Regions from separate parts of the Pseudomonas sp. EL_65y_Pfl2_R95 genome, predicted to be linked through region 2. Evidence: predicted binding sites of a transcription regulator. Region 2 holds the regulator's gene; the other holds the start of a gene.
The links. Region 2 encodes sigma-54, which starts transcription at its own class of promoters, with help from an activator protein. Its sites were predicted from a motif close to ANTGGCATNNANNTTGCTNT; they were not measured.

Region 1 (6,464 bases), on a different contig from region 2:
TCGATACTCAAGGTCGCATTACGGGCATACACCACTGCGCGATTGCCATTGGGCGTGCTCGGCAACACTTCGGCAGTGACATCTGACGCGGTGAGTATCTGCGAGCTGTTGGCGCTGCTGCGAATGGGCACATTGTCAGTGTTGGAGGCGAAACGGCTGTCTGCACTGGTGCAGATCGAGCCTTCGGTGGCGCCAACCCCGTTGCGGGTAATACAGGCTGCATGGGCACTGTTGGTACCGCTGACCGATAGAACTAACAGGGCGCTGAAAGAAGCGCTTTGCAGAGGCCAGCGTTGCCGCCCCGCACGCAAGATAAATGACGGAATAGACAAGCTGCTTCGGGTGGTCCGCTTCATGATCGACTTCCTTTGTCGTAACCTTCGAGGCGCATCAGGGCCGCAGAAATCTATCTGCATGGAAGGCCTGATGTTGAGGGTTGATCTTATCCGGGGCACCAATGCTCAACGGGGGCTAGCAAGAATTGTTTAGATTCTTGAGCCTTCATGAGAGGGGCGTACCCCGGCTACTTAGCCGCGGGCTATTGATTGAATGGCAGGCACGCAAAGACCCGCGTCGAGTGGCTGTTGGCCATCGATTGAGTGGGCAGGAGAGGATTGCTTAGCGCAGCACGGCCAGCTGTGCGACCAGGTAGGTGGCCGCTCTGGCTTATTCTTGCCCGGACTCTGGTGCGACAGGTGTTGCTGAAGGACTGCTGGCTTCGAGTTCGAGCACTTTGGCTTCGAGTGCCTCTAATCGTGCACGGGTACGAGCCAAAACCACCATCTGGCTGTCGAATTCTTCACGACTCACCAAATCCAACTTGCTGAATCCGCTTTGCATCAGTGCTTTGAATTGCGCTTCGAATTCAGCGCGTGGCAACGGCGTATCGCCATTGAACAGGCGTGAAGCGCCAGCGGTGAGGGCGTCGAGCAGAATTTTTGGTGGCAACATGACGAGCTTCCAATAGCGGTAGGCCGAAAGTGTAACACGCAGCGTCGCAGGCACTGTCTCCGAGGTCTGCACGATTATTGCGCGCCATGGTCCATGGCAGCGCACCATTATTGGGCGTTAAATCGATGCAAATTCAGCCTTTTGGCCCGTTCTAGGACCTAAGTACCTGAAATAAAGCGGCTTTAGCATGTTTGGCAAGCTTTCTGCTTAGCTCCTGATGAGACATGCACTGATGCGGTAGTCGGAGCACTGGAGTGTTTCGTCAGGAGCGGTTGGTGGGTATTGGTATTGCCGAGTTAGAGCAGTCAATGCATTACAAAAGCCAGACACTGCGCTTAGACTTGAGCCGGGTTTGCAATTCCTGGGGCAAGTCCACCTTACACGGGAGAGAGTTACATGAAGCTAGTTACTGCCATCATCAAGCCGTTCAAGTTGGATGACGTCCGTGAGTCACTGTCGGAGATCGGCGTGCAGGGCATCACTGTTACCGAAGTCAAAGGCTTCGGTCGCCAGAAGGGCCACACCGAGTTGTACCGCGGTGCTGAATACGTAGTCGACTTTTTGCCAAAAGTGAAAATCGACGTGGCCATCGCTGACGATCAACTGGATCGCGTCATCGAGGCCATCACTAAAGCCGCCAACACCGGCAAGATCGGTGACGGCAAAATTTTCGTAGTCAATCTCGAACAGGCTATTCGTATCCGTACCGGCGAAACCGATACCGACGCGATTTAAGCCCCAAAAAAACCAAACCCCGCCCCAGGAGTTAAACCATGACTCTGCGAAAGATCGCAGGGCTAGGAGCCCTTTTGTCCCTTGTTTTGCCTAGCGTCGCTATGGCGGATGAGGTTGTACTGAACAGCGGCGATACCGCGTGGATGATTGTTGCCACCGCATTCGTGCTGTTTATGACCATTCCTGGCTTGGCACTGTTTTATGGCGGCATGGTGCGTTCCAAGAACGTGCTATCTGTGATGATGCAGTGCTTTGCTGTCACCTGTTTGGTCAGTCTGTTGTGGGTTATTTATGGCTACAGCATGGCGTTTGACACCACAGGCATGGAAGAAGGAGTGGTTAACTTCAATTCCTTTGTGGGCGGCTTGTCGAGAGCATTCCTCAGCGGCTTGGGGACTGACAGCCTGGTAGCCGCGGTTCCTGAAAGCGTGTTTGTCACCTTTCAAATGACCTTTGCCATCATCACTCCTGCACTCATCGTCGGCGCTTTCGCCGAACGTATGAAGTTCTCCTCAATGCTGGTCTTCATCACTGCCTGGTTCACCTTGGTCTATGCACCTATGGCGCACATGGTCTGGGGCGGTGTGGGCGGCTTGCTGTGGGATTGGGGTGTACTCGACTTCGCTGGCGGTACTGTCGTTCACATCAACGCGGGTGTGGCGGGTTTGGTGGCGTGTCTGGTACTGGGCAAGCGCAAGGGCTACCCAACCACGCCAATGGCACCGCACAACCTGGGTTACACCTTGATCGGTGCGGCAATGCTCTGGGTCGGCTGGTTTGGTTTTAACGCAGGCTCTGCCCTGGCGGCAAACGGTACTGCGGGTATGGCCATGCTGGTTACGCAAATTGCCACCGCCGCTGCTGCTCTGGGCTGGATGTTTGCCGAATGGATGACACACGGCAAGCCAAGCGCACTTGGGATTGCCTCTGGTGTGGTTGCCGGTTTGGTTGCGATTACCCCAGCAGCAGGCACCGCAGGACCAATGGGCGGGTTAATTATTGGCCTGGCTGCAGGTGTGATCTGTTTCTTCTGCGCCACTAGCTTGAAACGCAAACTCGGTTACGACGATTCACTGGACGCTTTTGGCGTGCACGGCATTGGCGGGATCGTCGGTGCATTGCTCACGGGCGTGTTCGCTGCTCCGGCACTGGGCGGCTTTGGTGAAGTGGAAAACATCGGCGCTCAACTCTGGATCCAGTTTGAAGGCGTGATCTTCACCGTGATCTACACCGCGGTTGTGACCTTTGTGATTCTCAAAGTGATCGAGCTGGTAATGGGCCTGCGGGTCAGCGAGGAAGAAGAGGCTGTGGGTCTCGATCTCGCTCTGCACAACGAGCGTGGCTACAACCTGTAAGCACACAGAGTGCGCCCGGAACCAACACCCGGGCGCCTTAACCGAATAGCGCTATTGATAAAGCGCACGGCACGAGGTGACATATGGACAACACAGCATTGACAGCATTGACCTACGGGTTTGATACCTTCTACTTCTTGATATGTGGCGCACTGGTAATGTGGATGGCAGCGGGTTTTGCCATGCTCGAATCCGGTCTGGTACGTGCGAAGAACACCACCGAAATTCTGACCAAGAATATCGCCTTGTACGCGGTTGCAAGCGTGATGTATCTGGTGATCGGTTACCACATCATGTATTCCAGCCCGGAAGGCGGCATCCTGCCAAGCTTTGGCTTCCTGATTGGTAGCGAGCACACCGCAGAAGCTGTTCTGGCCGGTGGTGATGACGCGCCTTACTATTCACTGCGTTCGGACTTCTTCTTCCAGGTTGTGTTCGCCGCAACCTGTATGTCGATTGTTTCCGGTGCCGTTGCTGAACGCATGAAGCTCTGGGCATTCCTGGCATTCGCCGTGGTGATGACCGGTTTCATCTACCCGGTACAAGGTTTCTGGAAGTGGGGCGCAGGCTTCCTGAACTCGGCCGGTTTCCTCGATTTCGCAGGTTCGGGTGTGGTTCACATGGCAGGCGCTGCTGCAGCTCTGGCCGGTGTTCTGCTGTTGGGTGCACGTAAAGGCAAGTATGGCGCTAACGGCCAGATCAACCCGATTCCTGGCGCTAACCTGCCAATGGCAACCCTGGGCACATTCATCCTGTGGATGGGCTGGTTTGGTTTCAACGGTGGCTCACAGTTGAAGATGAGCACCATTGAAGATGCCAACGCTGTAGCCCAGGTATTTGTGAACACCAACATGGCGGCTGCCGGTGGCTTGATTGCAGCCTTATTGGTTGCGCGCATCCTGTTCGGTAAGGCTGACCTGACCATGGCCCTTAACGGTGCCTTGGCGGGTCTGGTGGCTATCACCGCAGAGCCGCTGACCCCTGGTGCGATGCAAGCCACCATGATCGGTGCTGTTGGCGGCGTGCTGGTAGTGTTTGCCATCATCAGTCTCGACAAGCTCAAGCTTGATGATCCGGTGGGTGCCATCTCAGTACACGGTGTGTGTGGCATCTGGGGGTTGTTGGCGGTTTGCCTGACCAACCCTGATGCAACTCTGGGTGCTCAGCTGCTGGGTATCGCTTCGATCTTCGCTTGGGTCTTCATCGCCAGCCTGATCGTGTGGGCCATTATTAAAGCTGTGATGGGCCTGCGTGTTAGCGAAGAAGAAGAGTACGAGGGTGTGGATATTGCTGAATGCGGTATGGAAGCCTATCCGGAATTCACCAAGTCTTAATGCTCTGAAAATTTGAGCGCCATTGCCGATTAAACAATAACGGCGCTTGCTGCACCTCTAACAATCAAGCCCCGTCAGCGGATTTACCTTGAGTAAATAGCGCAGCGGGGCTTTTTTTTGTGGGCGCAATTGCAGTTGTTTATCTGCATTGTTAAATCAGCGATAACTGCTACTTTTACTTTGTTTTTTCTCAAGTCACGCTAGAATGCGCGCCGTTGGGCACAGTATTTTTTGCAGTGACTGTGCTCGGCCCGAGCGAGTGGGTAGGCAAGGGCATTTGAATTTTTGCTGGCGGTGTAGGAAATTTACGCAGCTAGGCTATAACTAATCTGCTTTCGCATTTCATGAGGCTGAACATGAGCGACGAAGATCTCGATCAAGAAGAGTTGGATGGCGCTGACGAGGACGATGGTGATGATATTGCTGCGTCTGACGATGGTGACCCAAGTGTTGATGACGACAGCGATGACGATATCTCCACGCCTTCCAGCAAGAGTAAAAGCAAAAAAGCCAAGGCGGCAGTAGACCCGGAAGAGTTGCCGAGCGTTGAAGCCAAGCAAAAGGACCGTGACTCGCTAGCCGAAGCTATGGAAGCCTTCTTGGCGCGTGGCGGTAAGGTGCAAGAAGTCGAGCCTAACGTGGTTTCTGATCCGCCGAAAAAACCGGACAGCAAATACGGCAGCCGCCCTATTTGACCGAGCGCTGACACAAAAAAACCTGCTTCAGTGCAGGTTTTTTTTGCATGGCTATCGGCCCGTCCTATTCAATCAGCTAACCAGCTCCTCAGCAGCGTGGGTAATTGCGCCAAGCTACTGACCTCGCCATCTGGCGGTGCTTGGTCTGGCCATGTCCGGTTCAGCGGATTAAACCAGATGGCGCGCATACCCGCGGCTTGAGCGCCGGCGATGTCGTCACTCGGGTGGTCGCCAATGTGCACTGCGCACTCGGCGCTGACATTCGCGTGCCTGAGTGCTTCCTGGAAGGGTTTGGGGTCGGGCTTGCCAATCCCCAGGTCTTCGGCGCACAGGGCGAACTGAAAATAATCAGCAAGGCCCAGGCGCCGTACATCAGCATTGCCGTTGGTAATCACACCGAGCTGGAACTGAGTGGCCAGCGCTTCAAGGGTCGGGTGAACCTCGGCAAATAATTCAACCTGATGGCGTGCGGCCAAAAATACCTGAAATCCTGCCTCAGCCAGCGCTGAAGCTTCTTTCTCGATATAGCCAGCACCTTGCAAGGCGTTTAGCAGAATGCGCCGCCGAAGCTCGCTCAGGCGATGTTTAAGCGCAGGCTCTTGTTGCAACAGCTGATTGCGGATTTCCCACAGGTGTTCAACGGGAACTGCGCCTAACTTTGGTGCATACATGGTCAGCCAATTGCGCAGGGCGGCTTCAGCGTCTTGCATCACCGGGGTGACATCCCAAAGGGTGTCATCGAGGTCAAACGTGATCAGCTTGATGGTCATTCACTGCCGCCTTTGCGTTTGGCCCGTGGATGGGCGTTGTCATACACCGTGGCCAAGTGTTGAAAGTCCAGGTGGGTATAGATTTGAGTGGTGGCGATATCGGCGTGGCCAAGCAGTTCTTGCACGGCACGCAGATCTTGCGATGACTCCAGCATATGGCTGGCAAACGAGTGCCTGAGCATGTGCGGGTGCAGGTTCTGGCCGAGCTCACGGACCCCCGCCTGACGCACGCGCAATTGCACGGCGCGGGCGCCGATGCGCTTGCCCTTCTGGCTGACAAACACCGCGCCATCGGCTGGCGCGCTTAAGGCGCGCATTGGCAGCCAGCTTTCCAGCGCCTGGCGGGCCATGCGTCCAACTGGCAATTCGCGGGTCTTGTTGCCTTTACCCCGCACCCGAACCAAACCTGCAGCCAGGTCGAGGCCGTCCATATCAAGGCTGACCAGCTCGGACAAGCGCAGGCCCGAAGAGTAGAAAAGCTCGAGCATGGCTTGGTCACGCAGGGCGATAAAGTCGTCTTCAACTGCGCCGTCGAGCAATTGTCCGGTGCGGTCGGCATCCAAGGTTTTCGGTAAGCGCCGCTCACCTTTGGGCGGCATCAGACCGCTGGCGGGATCATGCTGG
Region 2 (6,464 bases):
GCTCGCTCAGCGAGTTGCGGCAGCAAGCTGGCAGGCAGGTTATCGATGCAGTAAAAGCCGTTGTCCTCAAGTACATCAAGGGCGGTACTTTTGCCTGATCCAGAACGCCCGCTGACTATTATCAAGCGCATGTAGGTTCTCTGTCGATTAGACAACCTCTGAAAAAGGACTGTGCCAACGCCTGTTGCATTCCATCGCGACTGAACCGTCGCCTTGGCTCACTTTGACGCCTCAGGGCAAGCCTATGGCCCCGGCACTCGCCACCTTTTGCAGAGAATCCTTAGCTGTTGTTCTGGATGTCGACAACAACCTGGTACAGCTCGTCATTGCTCTGTGCCTGGCGCAGTCGTTCGCGGACATCGCTGCGGTCAAGCATGCTGGCGATTTGACGAAGTAGCTCCAAGTGCTCATCCGTGGCCGCTTCAGGAACCAGCAGGACGAACAGCAAATCTACCGGTGCGCCATCGATTGCATCGAAATCTACAGCGGAGTCGAGCCTGAGTAACGCACTGATCGGCGCGTTGCAAGCAGGCAGACGGCAGTGCGGAATGGCAATACCATTGCCAAAACCGGTGGACCCGAGTTTCTCGCGGGCAATCAGGCTTTCGAAAATGTCTTGTCCATCGAGGTCGGGCAATTCGCGCGCAACCAGGTTGGCAATCTGTTCGAGAACACGTTTTTTGCTGCCGCCCGGCACGTTCACCAAGGAACGGCCGGGGGTCAGGATATTTTCAAGTCGGATCATAGGAGTTGGGCGATATCAACGGGCCATTGCACCCTGTTGACGGTCGAGCTGCTTTTCCTTGTGCTTGATAAGTTGTCTGTCGAGTTTGTCGGTCAGTAAATCGATTGCTGCGTACATATCATCGTGTTCGGCATTAGCGACAATTTCGCCGCCTGCAATGTGTAAGGTGGCTTCGATTTTCTGTTTGAGCTTCTCGACCTCCATAATAACTTGCACATTCGTAATCTTGTCGAAGTGGCGTTCTAGTCGACTGAATTTTTCGTCGATGTAGTCACGCAGGGCGTCGGTCACATCTAGCTGATGTCCACTGATGTTGACTTGCATACCGCATTCTCCTTGTTGCCGTGTGTAAGAGACAGGCTGTTTGCCTGCCGCCGGAACACTGTGGCGCGAAAAATCCTCAGTAAACATTTCCCACGCTGGGTAATAGCAGTATGGCTACTTTATCCAAGCGCGGGGCAGTTCGGTATTGGTTGAGACGATTTTCCTGTTCATCAACTGCTACATCAATCGCTTGCGTTCACTTGAAGGCGCGATACCGAGGGACTCACGGTATTTAGCAACTGTGCGGCGAGCTACTTGAATGCCTTGTGCCTCCAGTAAACCAGCGATCTTGCTGTCACTCAACGGCTTTTTTGCATTTTCCGCTGCAACCAGTTTCTTGATAATCGCGCGGATCGCTGTAGACGAGCATTCTCCGCCTTCGGAGGTGCTTACGTGGCTGGAGAAGAAGTATTTCAACTCGTAAATGCCACGCGGGGTGTGCATGAATTTCTGCGTGGTAACCCGCGAGATGGTGGACTCGTGCATGCCGACTGCTTCGGCAATGTCGTGCAGTACCAGAGGCTTCATCGCTTCGTCACCGTAGTCGAGGAACCCGCGCTGATGCTCAACGATCTGAGTAGCGACTTTCATCAGGGTCTCGTTGCGGCTTTGCAGGCTTTTGATAAACCAGCGAGCTTCTTGCAACTGATTGCGCATAAAGGTGTTGTCAGCGCTGGAGTCCGCACGGCGGACAAAGCCTGCATATTGAGCGTTGACCCGCAGGCGGGGCATGGCTTCCTGGTTAAGCTCTACCAGCCAGCGCTCATTGTGTTTGCGCACAATCACGTCGGGCACCACATACTCCGGCTCGCTGGACTCAATCTGCGAACCCGGACGCGGGTTAAGGCTTTGGATCAGCTCGATGACCTGGCGCAGGTCGTCTTCCTTGAGCTTCATGCGGCGCATCAGTTGGCTGTAGTCACGATTGCCAAGCAAGTCCAGATAATCATTGGCGAGGCGCTGTGCTTCAACTAGCCAAGGGGTCTTGGCGGGTAGCTGGCGCAGTTGCAGGGTCAGGCATTCGCGCAGGTCTCGTGCGGCGATGCCCGAAGGCTCGAACTGCTGAATGCGGTGCAGGACGGCTTCAATCTCGTCGAGCTCGATGTCCAGTTCAGGATCAAAGGCTTCCAGAATCTCTTCCAGGGTTTCTTCGAGGTAGCCTTGTGGGTTGATGCAGTCGATCAGGGTGACTGCAATCAAACGGTCCTTGTCGGACATTGGCGACAGATTGAGCTGCCAGAGCATGTGGCTCTGCAGGCTTTCACCGGTTGAGGTGCGCGTGGTGAAGTCCCACTCGTCATCGTCACTGTTGCTGCTTGGCAAGCTGCTGGCGCTGGTCTGGTAGACATCCTCCCACGCGGTATCAATGGGCAGCTCATTGGGAATGCGTTCGTTCCACTCACCTTCTTCCAGATTGTCCACGGTTTGTGGCGCATCTTGGTGGTTGCTGCTTTCTTCGTAGGTGTCTTGTTGCTTGGGCTGCTCGACAGTTGCGGTTTCTGCGCCGTCGGCCATAGGATCCGAATTATCGAAGTCTTCGCCATCTTCCTGGCGTTCGAGCATTGGGTTTGACTCCAGCGCCTCCTGGATTTCTTGTTGAAGATCCAAGGTCGACAGTTGGAGTAAGCGAATGGCTTGTTGCAGCTGAGGAGTCATCGTCAGCTGCTGGCCCATCTTCAGGACTAGCGATGGTTTCATTGCAGACCTTATTTACCGGCGTCTCTGCGCAATCCACTACAGGGCGCCGAAGGAGGCGCCTCAAGGAAGCAAATTATATGCCTGAATTGCAGTGCTTTGCCTAGCTGTTGCCGCTTATCGGGTGAAAAAATCCAGGTTAAAGGCGGAATTCATGACCCAAGTAGACTTCTTTTACCGTCTGGTTGGCCAGAATTGCCTCTGAATCACCTTCTGCAATGAGTTGGCCATCGCTGACGATATAAGCGGTTTCGCAAATATCCAGCGTTTCGCGCACATTGTGGTCGGTGATCAACACGCCAATACCCTTGGCTTTCAAGTGATGGATGATTTGCTTGATGTCGCCAACCGAAATCGGATCAACACCCGCAAAAGGCTCGTCGAGCAAAATAAATTTCGGTGCAGTGGCCAGGGCGCGGGCAATTTCAACACGGCGCCGCTCGCCACCGGACAAGCTCATTCCCAGGTTGTCACGAATGTGGTGAATATGGAATTCCTCAAGCAGGTTCTCCAATTCAGCCTCACGGCCAGCCCGATCGAGTTCTTTGCGGGTCTCAAGAATGGCCATGATGTTATCGGCAACACTGAGCTTACGGAAAATCGAAGCCTCTTGAGGCAGGTAGCCAATGCCCGCGCGCGCGCGGCCGTGCATCGGCTGATGGCTGACATCGAGGTCGTCAATCAGGATGCGACCCTGGTCAGCCTGGACTAAGCCCACAATCATGTAGAAGCAGGTGGTTTTACCTGCGCCGTTAGGGCCGAGCAGGCCGACGATTTGGCCGCTGTCTATGCTCAGGCTAACGTCACGGACAACCTGGCGGCTTTTATAGCTTTTCGCCAAGTGTTGGGCTTTCAATGTAGCCATTAATTACTGCCCTTGGGTGGGTTTGTTCTTCGGCTGAATCACCATGTCGATGCGCGGGCGCGGCGTGGTCACTTTGGTGCCATTTGCGCGGCCAGCATTGACGATTTGGCGCTGGGTATCATAGACAATTTTCTCGCCTTCGAAGGTATTGCCCTCTTGGATGACCTTGGCCTGGTCAATCAGCACGATGCGCTCGTTGGCGGAAAAGTACTGAATGGTCAGGCCGTAGGCTTTGACGATCTCTTTGTCGACTGCAGGCTTTTGTTCATAGTACGCAGGGCGCCCGACGGAGGTGAAAACATCAACTTCGCCCTTGGCATTCTGCGTAATAGTGACGGTGTCACCGGTGATTTTCATGGTGCCTTGAGTGATTACTACATCGCCACGGTAAACAGCAACGCCTTGTTTATCGTCGAGTTCTGCACTGTCGGCCTGTACGCGAATCGGTTGATCGCGATCAGTTGGCAAAGCCCAGGCATGAACGCTTCCTAGCGATGCACCCAGGCTGAGTAGAAGGGGGAGGGTTTTAACGAACCTCATGCTGGCCTCTTACGTTGGACAGCAGGAGCATCCGGCTGTCATTTAAATACGCTTTCATTCCTTGCGCCGTGGTCACCCCATTGGCTGCGTCAATTCTAACGGCTTGCTGGGTCTGCGCATATTCCTTATCGGGAATTACCGTAAGACGGCTGGTTGTCAGCAGGGTTGGGCGACCTTTTGCATCCGTGCGTTCAACGCGGACTTTGTCGATCAGTTCGACCTCTTTGCCGCCGGGTGAAACTTCACCTTTTTCACTTTGCACATGCCACGGCAGCTCTGTACCGCGGTACAGCAACAGGTCTGGCTGGGTCAGATAGGAAATATCCGAGTCCTTGGCATGTTCGACTTTGTCGGAGGTCAGCTCGTAATGCAATGTGCCGTCAGGCTGATATTGCACCGTTTTTGAATTGACCACATAAAAATCAATAGTATTTTGCGCAGCGGTTTTCGCCGGTTTGTCCGCGAAGCTGTCAGGGTTGATATTCCAGTAGCCCGCTGCGGCGACTATCAGCACGCCGAGCACGAGGAGCAAGATGTTTAATGGTTTGCGCATAGTTTGCTGTTCTACAGGTAGGCTGCTTGAGCCGCTTCAAGGGTGCCTTGGGCGAGCATGATTTGTTCGCAGAACTCTCGCGCCGCACCTTCGCCGCCTCTGGCTTGAGTCACCGCGAACGCATGCTCGCGCACAAAAGGGTCGGCACTGGCGACAGCCATGCCTAAACCTACGCGGCGAATGACCGGCAGGTCGGGCAGGTCGTCGCCGAGGTAGGCAACTTGTTCATAGTTTAGGCCGAGTTCGCCAAGTAGCTCGTCGAGCACTGCAAGTTTGTCTTCGCGCCCTTGGTAAAGATGCTGAATACCAAGGTTTTGTGCGCGGCGCTCAACTACCGGCGTGGTGCGTCCGGTAATAATCGCGGTGCGCACACCCGAGTTGATCAGCATTTTGATGCCGTGACCGTCGAGGGTGTTGAAGGTTTTAAATTCGCTGCCATCGACCAGGAAATACAGTTTGCCGTCGGTGAGAACGCCGTCTACGTCAAAAATTGCCAGTTTTATCGCGCTGGCGCGTTGTTTGAATTCTGGGGTCATTACATTACTCCGGCGCGAAGCAGGTCATGCATATTCAGCGCACCTACGGGACGATCGTTGTCATCAACTACGACGAGCGCGCTGATTTTATGGTCTTCCATGATCTTCAAAGCTTCAGCTGCAAGCATTTCGGCGCGGGCAGTCTTGCCATGAGCGGTCATGACTTGGTCAATGGTTGCTAGACGTAGATCAATTTCGCGGTCCAGAGTTCTGCGCAAGTCGCCGTCAGTGAAGATTCCGGCGAGCAAACCATTGCAATCCGTTACAACGGTCATGCCCAAGCCCTTTTGGGTCATGATCAGCAGGGCTTCTCGAAGCGAGGTGCCAGATTTTACCGTAGGCAGGCCATCGCCGGTGTGCATGACGTTTTCGACTTTCAACAGCAAGCGTCTGCCCAGTGCCCCGCCTGGATGGGAAAAGGCGAAGTCTTCAGCGGTAAAGCCACGCGCTTCAAGCAGTGCGATCGCCAGTGCATCGCCCAGCACCAAGGATGCAGTGGTTGATGACGTTGGGGCCAGGTTAAGCGGGCAGGCTTCTTTCGATACGCTGGCATCGAGATTCACTTCGGCGGCTTTCGCCAGCACTGACTCCGGGTTTCCGGTCATGCTGATCAGCTTGATACCCAGACGTTTGATCAAGGGCAGCAGGGTCACGATCTCGGCGGTTGAGCCTGAGTTTGAGAGTGCCAGCACCACGTCGTCGCGAGTGATCATGCCCATGTCGCCGTGGCTTGCTTCCGCGGGATGAACAAAATAAGCGGTGGTGCCGGTGCTGGCTAGGGTTGCCGCAATTTTATTGCCGACATGGCCTGATTTACCCATGCCGACCACTACCACGCGGCCTTTGCTCGACAGAATCAATTCGCAGGCACGGACAAAATCACCATCAATTCGCGGCAGCAATTCTTCAACGGCTTGCAGTTCAAGGCGAATGGTGCGCTCTGCAGATTTGATCAGGTCGTTTGTCTGGTTCATATCAATTGGCCAGTCCATGCTCAGTAAAAGCCTGCGATTATAGCCGCAAAGCGTGGTCCGCTCATCTTAGAATTTCGCCACGCGCGTGCAAGGCTATGCATAACTGAGGTTATTCGTCCTCGCAATATTGGGAGCGCTTCTGGGTCGGTGGTATGATGCAACGCTAATTCGGCCCTGAGGATTGGCGCGGTGTCTTCATTTTGAAACCGAGCGTCTATCAAGGGAGGCTGTT

Region 1: glnK (P-II family nitrogen regulator) is a predicted target of sigma-54. The motif match lies at 1,142-1,161, and genes of this name have one in related genera.

What each region holds. Positions count from the first base shown of each region.
Region 1 is NZ_CAXAOV010000004.1:151,230-157,693, reverse strand. Features, by position in the region: gene AACY09_RS14210 (autotransporter family protein) at 1-356, opposite strand, end outside; gene AACY09_RS14205 (accessory factor UbiK family protein) at 667-951, opposite strand; gene glnK (P-II family nitrogen regulator) at 1,348-1,686, shown strand; gene AACY09_RS14195 (ammonium transporter) at 1,725-3,041, shown strand; gene AACY09_RS14190 (ammonium transporter) at 3,125-4,375, shown strand; gene sutA (transcriptional regulator SutA) at 4,732-5,070, shown strand; gene AACY09_RS14180 (HAD family hydrolase) at 5,139-5,840, opposite strand; gene xerC (tyrosine recombinase XerC) at 5,837-6,464, opposite strand, start outside.
Region 2 is NZ_CAXAOV010000001.1:1,146,303-1,152,766, reverse strand. Features, by position in the region: gene rapZ (RNase adapter RapZ) at 1-131, opposite strand, end outside; gene ptsN (PTS IIA-like nitrogen regulatory protein PtsN) at 281-745, opposite strand; gene hpf (ribosome hibernation-promoting factor, HPF/YfiA family) at 761-1,069, opposite strand; gene AACY09_RS05475 (RNA polymerase factor sigma-54) at 1,247-2,767, opposite strand; gene lptB (LPS export ABC transporter ATP-binding protein) at 2,904-3,629, opposite strand; gene lptA (lipopolysaccharide transport periplasmic protein LptA) at 3,633-4,169, opposite strand; gene lptC (LPS export ABC transporter periplasmic protein LptC) at 4,156-4,722, opposite strand; gene AACY09_RS05455 (KdsC family phosphatase) at 4,734-5,258, opposite strand; gene AACY09_RS05450 (KpsF/GutQ family sugar-phosphate isomerase) at 5,258-6,232, opposite strand.